Regions from separate parts of the Azospirillum aestuarii genome, predicted to be linked through region 1. Evidence: predicted binding sites of a transcription regulator. Region 1 holds the regulator's gene; the other holds the start of a gene.
The links. Region 1 encodes LexA, which represses DNA repair genes until DNA is damaged. Its sites were predicted from a motif close to ATGTTCTANTTTGGTTC; they were not measured.
Positions count from the first base shown of each region.

Region 2: the regulator LexA is predicted to act here: its motif matches at 3,675-3,691, upstream of JJL56_RS06390 (S24 family peptidase).

Region 1 covers NZ_JAEPIV010000006.1:19,592-24,955, reverse strand. Annotated here, with positions in the region: gene gltX (glutamate--tRNA ligase) at 1-735, opposite strand, end outside; gene JJL56_RS13700 (ComEC/Rec2 family competence protein) at 876-3,083, shown strand; gene lexA (transcriptional repressor LexA) at 3,109-3,807, opposite strand; gene JJL56_RS13690 (molybdopterin molybdotransferase MoeA) at 3,975-5,192, opposite strand; gene moaC (cyclic pyranopterin monophosphate synthase MoaC) at 5,207-5,364, opposite strand, start outside.
Region 2 covers NZ_JAEPIV010000002.1:367,050-372,413, reverse strand. Annotated here, with positions in the region: gene JJL56_RS06415 (succinate dehydrogenase iron-sulfur subunit) at 1-508, shown strand, start outside; gene JJL56_RS06410 (hypothetical protein) at 596-799, opposite strand; gene JJL56_RS06405 (branched-chain amino acid aminotransferase) at 953-1,801, shown strand; gene JJL56_RS06400 (hypothetical protein) at 1,942-2,535, shown strand; gene JJL56_RS06395 (hypothetical protein) at 2,549-2,824, opposite strand; gene JJL56_RS06390 (S24 family peptidase) at 2,965-3,597, opposite strand; gene JJL56_RS06385 (hypothetical protein) at 3,794-4,159, shown strand; gene JJL56_RS06380 (hypothetical protein) at 4,162-4,584, shown strand; gene JJL56_RS06375 (hypothetical protein) at 4,651-5,058, shown strand; gene JJL56_RS06370 (portal protein) at 5,063-5,364, shown strand, end outside.

The DNA.
Region 1 (5,364 bases):
CGCGCCGTGGCGCTTCGACAGCTTGGCGCCGTCCGGCCCGTGGATCAGCGGGATGTGGCCGAACTCCGGCAGGTCCCAGCCCATCGCGTTGTAGATCTGGATCTGGCGGAAGGTGTTGGTCAGATGGTCGTCGCCGCGGATGACGTGGGTCACGCCCATGTCGTGGTCATCCACCACCACGGCGAGCAGATAGGTCGGGGTGCCGTCGGCGCGCAGCAGGATCAGGTCATCGAGCTGGGCATTCTGCACCGTCACCTCGCCCTGGACGCGGTCCTTCAGGACCGTCTCGCCCTCCTGCGGGGCCTTCAGGCGGATCACCGGCTTCACGCCCGCGGGCGCCTCCGAGGGGTCGCGGTCGCGCCAGCGCCCATCGTAGCGGACCGGCTGGCCCGCCGCCTTCTGGGCGGCGCGCATCTCCTCCAGCTCCTCGGGGCTCGCGTAGCAGTGGTAGGCGCGGCCTGCGGCCAGCATCTGCTGCGCCACCTCGGCGTGGCGGTCCTTGCGGGCGAACTGGCTGACCGCATCGCCGTCCCAGTCGAGGCCGAGCCAGGACAGGCCGTCGAGGATGGCGTCCACCGCGGCGTCCGTCGAGCGCTGGCGGTCGGTGTCCTCGATGCGCAACAGGTACGTGCCGCCGTGGTGGCGGGCGTACAGCCAGTTGAACAGCGCGGTGCGGGCACCGCCGATGTGGAGAAAGCCGGTGGGCGACGGGGCGAAACGGGTGACGACGGTCATGGGTGGCTCAATTCCGGGTTCGGCGCTGCTACAGTGCTGCTGCGGCCGTGCTGCGGCTGCTGCGCTGCGACTGCGGTGGTGCGGTGGTGTAACACATTAACGGCGCCGGAGGCATTTGCCTTGCGCGCATAGGCGACAGTATGGCCCACGGGGTTGAAGAGGGCGTGGCCGGGGGGCTGGCGGCGGAGGGCGAGGACGGCGGCGCCGATCCAGCCCGTCGCGGCGTCGCCGCGCGCCTTCCCACAGCGGCACTGGAATGCTTCGCCGCGGAGCGGGAGCGCTGGGCGCTGTGGCTGCCCGTGGGGACCGGGGCGGGCGTGGCGCTGTATTTTGGTCTGCCCGCCGAGCCGTCGCTCTGGCTGGGGCCGGGTACCGTGGCCGCCTGCCTGCCTTTGCTGTGGCTGGTCCGGCGGCGTCTGGCGCCGGTCGTCCTGCTGCTGGGCCTGCTGAGCGTCGCGCTTGGCTTCGCGGCGGCGCAAATGCACGGCGTGGCGGCAGACGCACCCATGCTGACGCGACAACTCGGGCCGGTGCAGGTGACCGGGCGGGTGCTGGCGGTCGAGCGGCAGCCCACCGGAACGCGGTTGATGATCGGGGAGCCGACGGTGGACCGGCTGGCCCTGGAGGCGACGCCGGCGCGGGTCCGCCTGCATCTGCCGGCCAAGGTGGCGCCGCCGGAGGCCGGGACGGTGGTCCGGCTTCGCGCCATGCTCCACCCGCCGGCCGCTCCGGCGGAGCCGGGAGCCTTCGACCTGCAGCGGCGCGCCTATTTCGAAGGCTTCGGCGCGGTCGGCTTCGTCATGGGGACACCCGTCGCGCAGGAGGCGCCACCGCCCGGCGGCTGGCGCCGGGTAACGGTGGCCTTCGAGCAGGCCCGCGCCGCCATCGCCGAGCGGGTGCGCGCCGTCGTGGCCGATCCCGCGGAGGCCAGCGTCACCGCCGCCCTGCTGAACGGCGACGCGGCGGCGATTCCCGGGCCGATGATGGACGCCTTCCGCGACAGCGGTCTGGCGCATCTCCTGTCGATCTCCGGCCTGCATGTGGGGATCGCCGCGGGGATCGTCTTCTGGGTGGTGCGGGCGCTGCTGGCGCTGGTTCCCTGGGTCGCGCTGCGCTGGCCGATCAAGAAGATCGCGGCGTTGGCCGGCATCCTGTCGGCGATCCTCTACACGCTGCTGGTGGGGGCGCCCTTGCCGACGCTGCGGTCGGTTCTGATGACCGGCCTCGTCATGGGCGCGGTTATCGCCGACCGGTCGCCGATCAGCATGCGGCTGGTCGCCTTCGCCGGCATCGTCACGGTTCTTTATGACCCGGAGGGGATGCTGGGGCCGAGCTTCCAGATGTCCTTCGCGGCGGTCGTCGCCCTGATCGCCGCCTTCGAACGGTTCACGCCCTGGGCGGTGCGCCAGCGGCGCGAGATGGGCTGGCTCGGCCGAGGAACGATGACGCTGGGCGGAATCGCCTTCTCCAGCGTGGTGGCGACGGTCGCGACGACGCCCTACGGGCTCTACCATTTCCAGCAGGTCGCCTTTTACGGCGTGCTGTCCAACATGGTGGCGATCCCCATCACGACGGTGTGGATCATGCCCTTCAGCCTGCTCTCCTACCTGCTGCTGCCCTTCGGGCTGGAGGGGCCGGCGGTGACGGCGATGAGTTGGGGCGTCCGGCTGGTCATCGAAACGGCGGAGCGGACCGCGGCGCTGCCCGGCGCCACCGCGTTCCTGCCGGCCATGCCGGACGCCGCCATCGCGGCGGTCACGCTGGGCGGGCTGTGGCTGGCCATCTGGACGGGGCGCTGGCGCTGGCTGGGGCTGGCCGCGGTGGTTGGAGGTCTGGTTGCGCCGGTCTTCGCGCCGCGGCCCGACATTCTGGTGTCGGAGGATGGGACGCTGATGGCCGTGCGCAGCGCGGAGGGAATGCTCAGCCTGTCCGCCGCCAGCGACGGGCGGATCGCCAACAGCTGGAGGCGGCGCGACGGCATGGAGAAACCGGAGGAAAAGGCCGGGCAGGATGTCTGGCCGCTCGCCGGGGTGAGCCTGGACGGGCGGCTGCGCTGCGACGCTCTGGGCTGCCTTTATCGCGTGGAGGGAAAGACGGTGGCACTGCTGCGCCAGCCCGACGCCTTGCCGGAGGACTGCGCGATGGCGGATGTGGTGGTGACCGCGGCCCCATCGCGCGGATGCCGGGCGCCGCTGGTCATCGATCGCTGGCGCCTGCGGCGGGAGGGTGCGCACGCCCTTTACCTGTCGGACAAGGGCATCCGGGTGGAGAGCGTCCGCGGCCAGCGGGGGGACCGCCCATGGACGATGGGCGGAAGGCTTCCCGATGGAAGGGCCGGGGGGCGCTGAACCGCCGCCCCGGTGCGTCCTGTGCTCAGTACTTCCGCACCAGGCCGACGAGGCGGCCCTGCACCCGAACCCGGTCGGCGCCGAAGATGCGCGTCTCGTAGGCGGCGTTGGCGGGTTCCAGGGCGACGGTGTTGCCCTTGCGGCGCAGGCGCTTCAGCGTGACCTCGGCGTCGTCGACCAGGGCGACGACGATGGAGCCGTTGTCCGCGCTGTCGCAACGCTGGATGACCACCGTGTCATGATCGAGGATTCCGGCCTCGACCATCGAATCACCGGCCACCTCCAGCGCGTAATGGTCGCCCATGCCGAGCATGGCGGCCGGAATGTCGACGAAGGCGGAACCGTCGCGCAACGCCTCGATGGGCGTGCCGGCGGCGATGCGGCCATAGAGCGGAAGCTGCACCGATTCGGACGCCGGATTCGCCTCCCGCCCCGCGAAGCTGAAGTCGCCCTTGATGACGTTGGGCTGGAACTTGGCGCGCGGCGGCCGGGTCCGGGCATTCTCCAGCCCCTCCGGCAGGCGCAGCACCTCCAGCGCGCGGGCGCGGTGGGGCAGGCGGCGGATGAAGCCGCGCTCCTCCAGCCCCGTGATCAGGCGGTGGATGCCCGACTTGGACTTCAGGTTGAGAGCGTCCTTCATTTCGTCGAAGGAAGGGGACACACCGCCCTGCCCGAGCCGCTCGTTGATGAAAAGCAGCAATTCATGCTGCTTGCGCGTGAGCATTTGTGCCTCCCGACCGGTTCCGCACTAGATATGGAACAAAAGCAAAACGTTCCCTTATGTTCTAGTTTGGTTCTTAACCCCCGTCAAGCCCTACGGATGAAATCAATCGCAAATCGACGGACAGGACTCCAAAGCGATTGCCAAAGGGATTGGGGGTGCGGAATGGATTAAAGCGACAGGACACCGCCGCTCAACGGGATCACCGTCACGCGCTCGCCTGCGGCGGTGGCGGTTGCCTGCGGTTCGCGGACGATCAGCGCGTCGGCCTGGGCCAGCCGGGACATCATCGCACTGTCCTGACGCGGGAAGGGGGTGGCGACAGGCTCGCCATCCGGTCCGGGGGATAGGGTGGCGCGCAGGAAGTCGGTGCGGTCGTCGTTGGCCTTCAGCGGCGCGCCGAGTCGCGCCATGAGCGTGGCGTTCTCGGCGGGCAGCCCCTGGAGATGGCGGAGCAGCGGCACCAGGAACAGCACGGCGGCCACCCCGGTGGACACTGGGTTGCCGGGCAGGCCGAGCAGCGGCACGCCGTTCGCCGTTCCGAAGATCAACGGCTTACCGGGCTTCATCGCGACGCGGTAGAAGTCCAGCGACAGCCCGCCCAGCACGTCGCGGACATGGTCGTGCTCGCCTTGCGAGGCGCCGCCCGTGGTCACCAGCAGGTCGCAGCCGGCCGCCCCGGCGGCCATGGCGGCGAGATGCTCCGGATCGTCCTTGGCCACGCCGAGATTGTGGGCGAGCCCGCCCTGGCTGGTGACCAGCGCGCACAGGCCGAGCGCGTTGGAGCTGACGATCTGGCTCGGCCCCAGCGGATCGCCGGGCAGGGCGATCTCGTCTCCGGTGGCGAGCACGGCGACCCGCGGGCGGCGGTGGACGCGCAGCCAGGGCAGGTTGGCCGCCGCGGCCAGGGCGACGTCACGGGCGGTGAGCAAGCGCCCCTTGGGAAGCACGTCCTCACCCGCGGTGAAGTCCAGACCGGCGGGGCGGATGAAACGGCCCGCGGGCACGGCACGCCCGACGCGCACGCGGTCCCCGGCGTCCTCGCAATCCTCCTGCATCACCACGGCGTCGGCCCCGGCGGGCAGGGGGGCGCCGGTGAAGATGCGCACGGCCTCGCCCGCGCCGACCGTTCCGGCGAAGGCGTGGCCGGCGGCGGACTCGCCGATCCGGCGCAGCGTGACGGGCGCATCCGCCGACGCCGGAACGATGTCGGCGGCGCGGACGGCCCAGCCGTCCATGGCGGCTGCGGCGAAGGGCGGCTGGGTCAGGCGGGCGACGGCGGGTTCCGCCAGGACGCGCCCCAGCGCGTCGGGCAGCGCCACCGTCTCCGCCGGCAGGGCGGTGAAGGCGGCGAGGATGCGGGCGCGGGCCTCCCCGACCGAGATCATCGCGCCGGGCGCCATCAGACCGCGCTCCCCCAGTCGCCGCTCTTGCCGCCGGCCTTGTGGAGCAGTTTCACCTCGGTGATGGTCATGCCGCGGTCCACCGCCTTGCACATGTCGTAGACGGTCAACGCGGCGACCGACACGGCGGTCAGCGCCTCCATCTCCACACCGGTCT
Region 2 (5,364 bases), on a different contig from region 1:
GAACATCGACGGCACCAACACGCTGGCCTGCCTGAAGGCCATCGAGGAGGTGAAGGGCGACGTCAAGATCTACCCGCTGCCGCACATGCCGGTGGTTAAGGATCTCGTCCCCGATCTGAAGCACATCTACGCCCAGCTCGCCTCGATCAAGCCGTGGCTGCAGTCGCAGTCGCCGGCTCCGAGCCGCGAGCGCCTGCAGTCGCCGGAGGACCGCGCCAAGCTGGACGGCCTCTACGAGTGCATCCTGTGCTTCTGCTGCTCGACCTCCTGCCCCAGCTACTGGTGGAACGGCGACCGCTACCTCGGCCCGTCGATCCTGCTCCAGGCCTACCGCTGGATCGTGGACAGCCGCGACGAGATGACGGGCGAGCGCCTCGACAACCTCGAGGACCCGTTCCGCCTCTACCGCTGCCACACCATCATGAACTGCACCAAGGCGTGCCCGAAGGGTCTCAACCCGGCCAAGGCCATCGCCGAGATCAAGAAGCTGATGGTTCAGCGCCGCTGATCCGTCCGTTTCGGTTCACCGATGAAGAACGGGGCGCCTCCGGAAGGGGGCGCCCCGTTTGCTTTGGCCCTTCGGCGGCGTCTCGGCTTACGCGAAGTCCGGATCGGTGGGTCGGGAGGGCGGCAGGTCGTCATTGGGCAGGGGAGAGGGCATGTCCTCCTGCGGGCCGGGGGTCGGCAGGTCCGGGTTGTCGGTCAGGGGCCCCGGGGTGGGAACGTCCTGGCCCGGCGGCGGGAAGGGCGGGGCCGCGCGCAGCGGCTGCGGAAAGGCGCTCGAATAGGTCCAGCCCATGGGTCGTTCGCTCCCGGTGTTGCGAGTGTGTCCTGCATCAACCGTCCGGCTGGCCCGTCTGCGCAGGTTGACCGGCGGCGATGAGGGGGTATGCTTTTCGGGGGAGCGAACCATCCGGATAGAACCAACCCGAAGCCAAAAAGGGAGAAGATCATGGGCAGCACGGCCGGTCAGGCGTTGAGCTACATCCAGGGCGAATGGATCGCGGGCAACCCCGCCATCGTCGGCCCGATGACTCACGCGCTCTGGCTGTCTTCGGTCGTCTTCGACGGCGCCCGCGCCTTCCAGGGCGTGGCCCCGGACCTCGATCGCCACTGCGCCCGCGTCGTGCGCTCCGCCCAGGTGACGGGCCTCGCCCCCATGCTGACCGCCGGGGAGATCGAAGAACTCTGCTGGGACGGCATCCGCCGCTTCCCCAAGGAGGCCGAGCTCTACATCCGGCCCATGTTCTACGCGGAGGAAGGGTTCGTCGCCCCCGACGCGGAAAGCACGCGCTTCGTCCTGTCGGTCTACGAGGCGCCGCTGCCCAGCGCCGCCGGCTTCACCGCCTGCCTGTCCAGCCGCCGCCGCCCGATGCCGGACATGGCGCCGACCGAGGCCAAGGCCGCCTGCCTCTACCCCAACGCCGGGCTGGCCCTGAAGGAGGCCCGGCAGCGCGGCTTCGACAACGCCATCATGCTCGACCCCATCGGCAGCGTGGCGGAATTCGCCACGGCCAACCTGTTCATCGCCAAGGACGGGGTGGTGCGCACGCCGGTGCACAACGGCACCTTCCTCAACGGCATCACCCGCCAGCGCGTAATCGCCCTGCTGCGCGACGACGGGGTGGCGGTGGAGGAGGCCACCCTGAGCGCCCGCGACGTTCTGGAGGCGGACGAGGTGTTCTCGACCGGCAACTACGCGAAGGTGGTGCCGGTCACCCGCGTCGAGGAGCGCGCCCTGCAACCCGGCCCCCTGTCGGCGCGGGCGCGGGCGCTCTATTGGGAGTTTGCCTTCCGCTGATCGGCGTCGATCGATCCAAAGCGCCGGTTTTCGGGCGGTATGCGGCCCGAAAACCGGCTTGATGGGGCAACCCGTTCCGCGGCATGATTCTTTAAACGGTGGATCGGTCCATCGAAGGACTCATGTTAAGGGGGAAGGGCATGCAATTCCGCGAGCGGCGCCGCGTGATCCAGGTGATCCGCACCGTCTACGATCCGGATCTGAAGCGCGGGCGGTCGGAACTGGTTGGGAAGATCGACAAGGCCGCGCCGGCGGTCACCGACAAGCTGCAGAAAAGCTGCACGCCGGAGGAGTTGTCGGAGATCCTCACCTATCTGGACGACCGTCACAACCGCCTGCGCAACGAAGCGGTGCGCGCCGGGGCGGAAACCCTGCCGGCCCAGATGCGGGAGGCGGCGGAGTATTTCCGCACCCACCGCGACGATGATGCGCGGGCGTTCGCCACGGAAATCCGGTTGGCGTGGGAGGAGTTGAAGACGGCCCTGCGCGAGTCCGGCTTTTCAAAAAGCAAGGTGTTGAAGAAGGCCGCGGAGAGAATCGAGGCGCCGATGGTCGCCGTGCCGATGGTCGCTATGGAGGTCGCCGCGGAGGAGGTGGCCGAGCCGGCGGAGGCTTCGCCCGCCGAGGCGCCCGGTCGCAAGCCGCGGGCAAGGAAGACGACGTCCGTTCGTGCCGTTGCCGCGGACACCGAGGTTTCCAAAGCGGACGAGACCGGCGCTTCCCCGGCTGTTTGAGGGCGGCACGGGCTCAAATCTCCGCAACGAACAGGATGCTGGCGGCGTTGCGGTGATGGGCCAGGGCGGCGGTGAGGCGCGTCAGCCATTCGTCGCCAGCCGTCCGGTTGGCAGGCAGAGCGCGGCGGCGTTGCGCTGCGCCCTGCCGGGCCTCGCCGGCCAAGCGGTCGTGCAGCCGGAGCACCGCGGCGCGGGCCAGGGCGGCATGACGGTCCGTCCCGTTGAGGAGGGCCGTCCGAAGCACGCCGCGGGGCGGCGCGTCGTCGTGACGGCGTTCGAGATCATCCAAACGATTTGAGACGGGGGACGGCGGGGCGGGGGTTGGACGCGGCGGCGCCCCGGTGACTCCGGTCATTCCCCGAGGGTAGGCATTTCATTGATCGATGTAAAGGATAAATATCCTAGGACAGAGTGCCGCAGGGCAGACGCTTACTGGCTTGCCCAGACGATGCGGGCCATCCAGGCGACTTCGGCGCGCGGGATGCTGCGGTCCGGGTGGGCGCGGTTGATGGAGATCAGCTCGATCTTCGTGGCGGTTTCGCGGAGGAGCTGCTTCGCCATCACCTCGCCGCCCTTGGTGCGGACGACGACGCGGTCGTTGCGCCGGATCTGCGCGGCCGGCGAGACGATGATGGTGTCGCCGTCGCGGTAGACGGGGTCCATGCTGTCTCCCGCAATCTCCAGCGCGTAGGCGTGCGGGTCGCCGATGCTGGGAAACAGAAGCTCGTCCCAGCCGACGCCCGACGGGAAGCCGGCGTCGTCGAAGAAACCGGCGTTGCCTGCCTGCGCGTAGCCGATAACCGGCACCCGCTGGAGCGAGCCGGCGCCCGCGGCATCGCCGACGAGGCTGACGAACTCCGACAGCGACGCACCGGTCGCCTCCAGAACCTTGGACACGCTTTCCGTCGACGGCCAGCGGAGCTTGCCGTCGCCGGTGGTCCGCTTGCTCTTGTTGAAGGTCGTCGGGTCGAGTCCCGCGCGCCGCGCGAGCCCGGAGGCCGACAGCCCGTGCTGGGCCGCGAGGCGGTCGATCGCCCGCCAAATGTCCGCATGTTTGAGCATGGGAGGATAATCACATAAACGAGCCGGCCCGTCCCTAGGAACCTATTCATATTTTCCTTGACGAAGGACTTTAATCAGTACATAACGTGAACATGTGTTCGCCAGCCGCGCGTGCCGCGGCCCATCCGGCGCTCCGCCCGAGAGCGAAGCTGCGCCCGCGAACCCAAAAGCTGCAATTCCCAGGGAGACCTCACGCATGGTCCAGCACCGCAACACGTTCATGGTCCTGTCCGACGCCGTTGGGGAACCGTTCGGCAGCGCGGAGGAGGCGTGGTTCTGGTCGGTCCAGGCGCAGGACGCCAAGGCCGCCGGGGCGCGCATCGCCGCCGGGCGCGGGCTGGTCCAGCGCCCGTGCGAGCCCGGCGACGTGCTGTGCGCGGTGGATCGGCTGTATCGTCGTCGCCTGCTGATCCGCGACCACTTGCACGTGCTGGTCCACTACGGGCGCCGCCTGATGGCGCCGGACCCGGCGCGGCATCGCGAGCAGCGCGCCCACACCCTGTGGCAGGAGGCCTTCGACCGGCTCCGCCCGGTGCTGCGCGAGAAGGGCATCGTCCAGTGAGCATGCCGATGCCCCAGCCCTGCCAGATGGGGCCCTGCCGGGCGGGAGCGGACGCGCCGCGCGTCTGGGTGGTCTTCCGGGGCGAGGCGGAGCTGTGGTGGCTGCGCCTGCTGAAACCGGGGTTCCGCCACTGCTTCGCGCTGCTGCACGACGGGCGCCATTGGGTGATCGTCGATCCGCTCTCGCCCTTCACCGACGTGTCGGTCCTCGATCTGCCCGCGGCCTTCGACCTGCCGGGCTGGTACCGCGGGATGGGCATGGCGGTGGCCCCGGCGCCGGTGCGGCGCGGCCTGACGTGCCCGGCCCCCTGGGCGCCCTTCACCTGCGTCGAGGCGGTCAAGCGCCTGCTGGGTCTTCACGCGCCCGGCGTCTTGACGCCGTGGCAGCTCTACCGGCGGCTGTCGCGGACCGCCGTCGCGTCCTGATCCGCGCCGCTGCTCCCGCCCCGCTTCCTGCGGCCCTGTCTCACCACGAACAAGGAAACCCCGCCCATGGCGAACCTGTTCAAGGCGCCCCGGCCGACGGCGCCGCCTGCGCCCGCCCCGGCCCCCGCGCCCACCCCTCAACCCGCGCCGGCATCCGCCCCCGAGCCCGCGCCGCCCCCGGCACCGGCGCCCGTGGAGACTCCGGCGCCGGCTCCCGTCGCGACACCCTGGTGGAACACGGTCCCGGAACCGGCCGCCCCGGTGGTGGAGCCCCCGGCTCCCGCGGTCCCGCCCGCCGCCGACCCGGCCACCCCGGCTCCGGCCACGGAGGAGGAGAAGGACCCGGCCAAGGCCGCCGAGGCGCTGATCCAGCGGCGCAACCGGGGACGGGCGGGGACGGTCCAGACCTCCTGGCGGGGCGCGCTGGACGTCGGCGCGCTGGTGCCGCTGCGCAAGCGCCTGTTGGGGGAGTGAGGCCATGAGCGACACCACACACGACGCAGTTCGGAAACGCCGCAAGGGGGATGCCGCTTCCGCGTCGCCGAACGGGCCGGAGCGCCTGCTGGAACGCTACCGGGCGGCGCGGGAGCGCCGGTCGGTCTGGGAAAGCCACTGGCAGGAATGCTACGATCACGCCCTGCCCAACGGGCAGCCCTTCCGCGGCGGCGGCACCCCCGGCGAGCGGCGGGTGGACCGGCTGTTCGACGGGACCGCGCCGGACGCGGTGGAACAGCTCGCCGCCAGCCTGCTCGCCGAGTTGACCCCGCCCTGGTCGCGCTG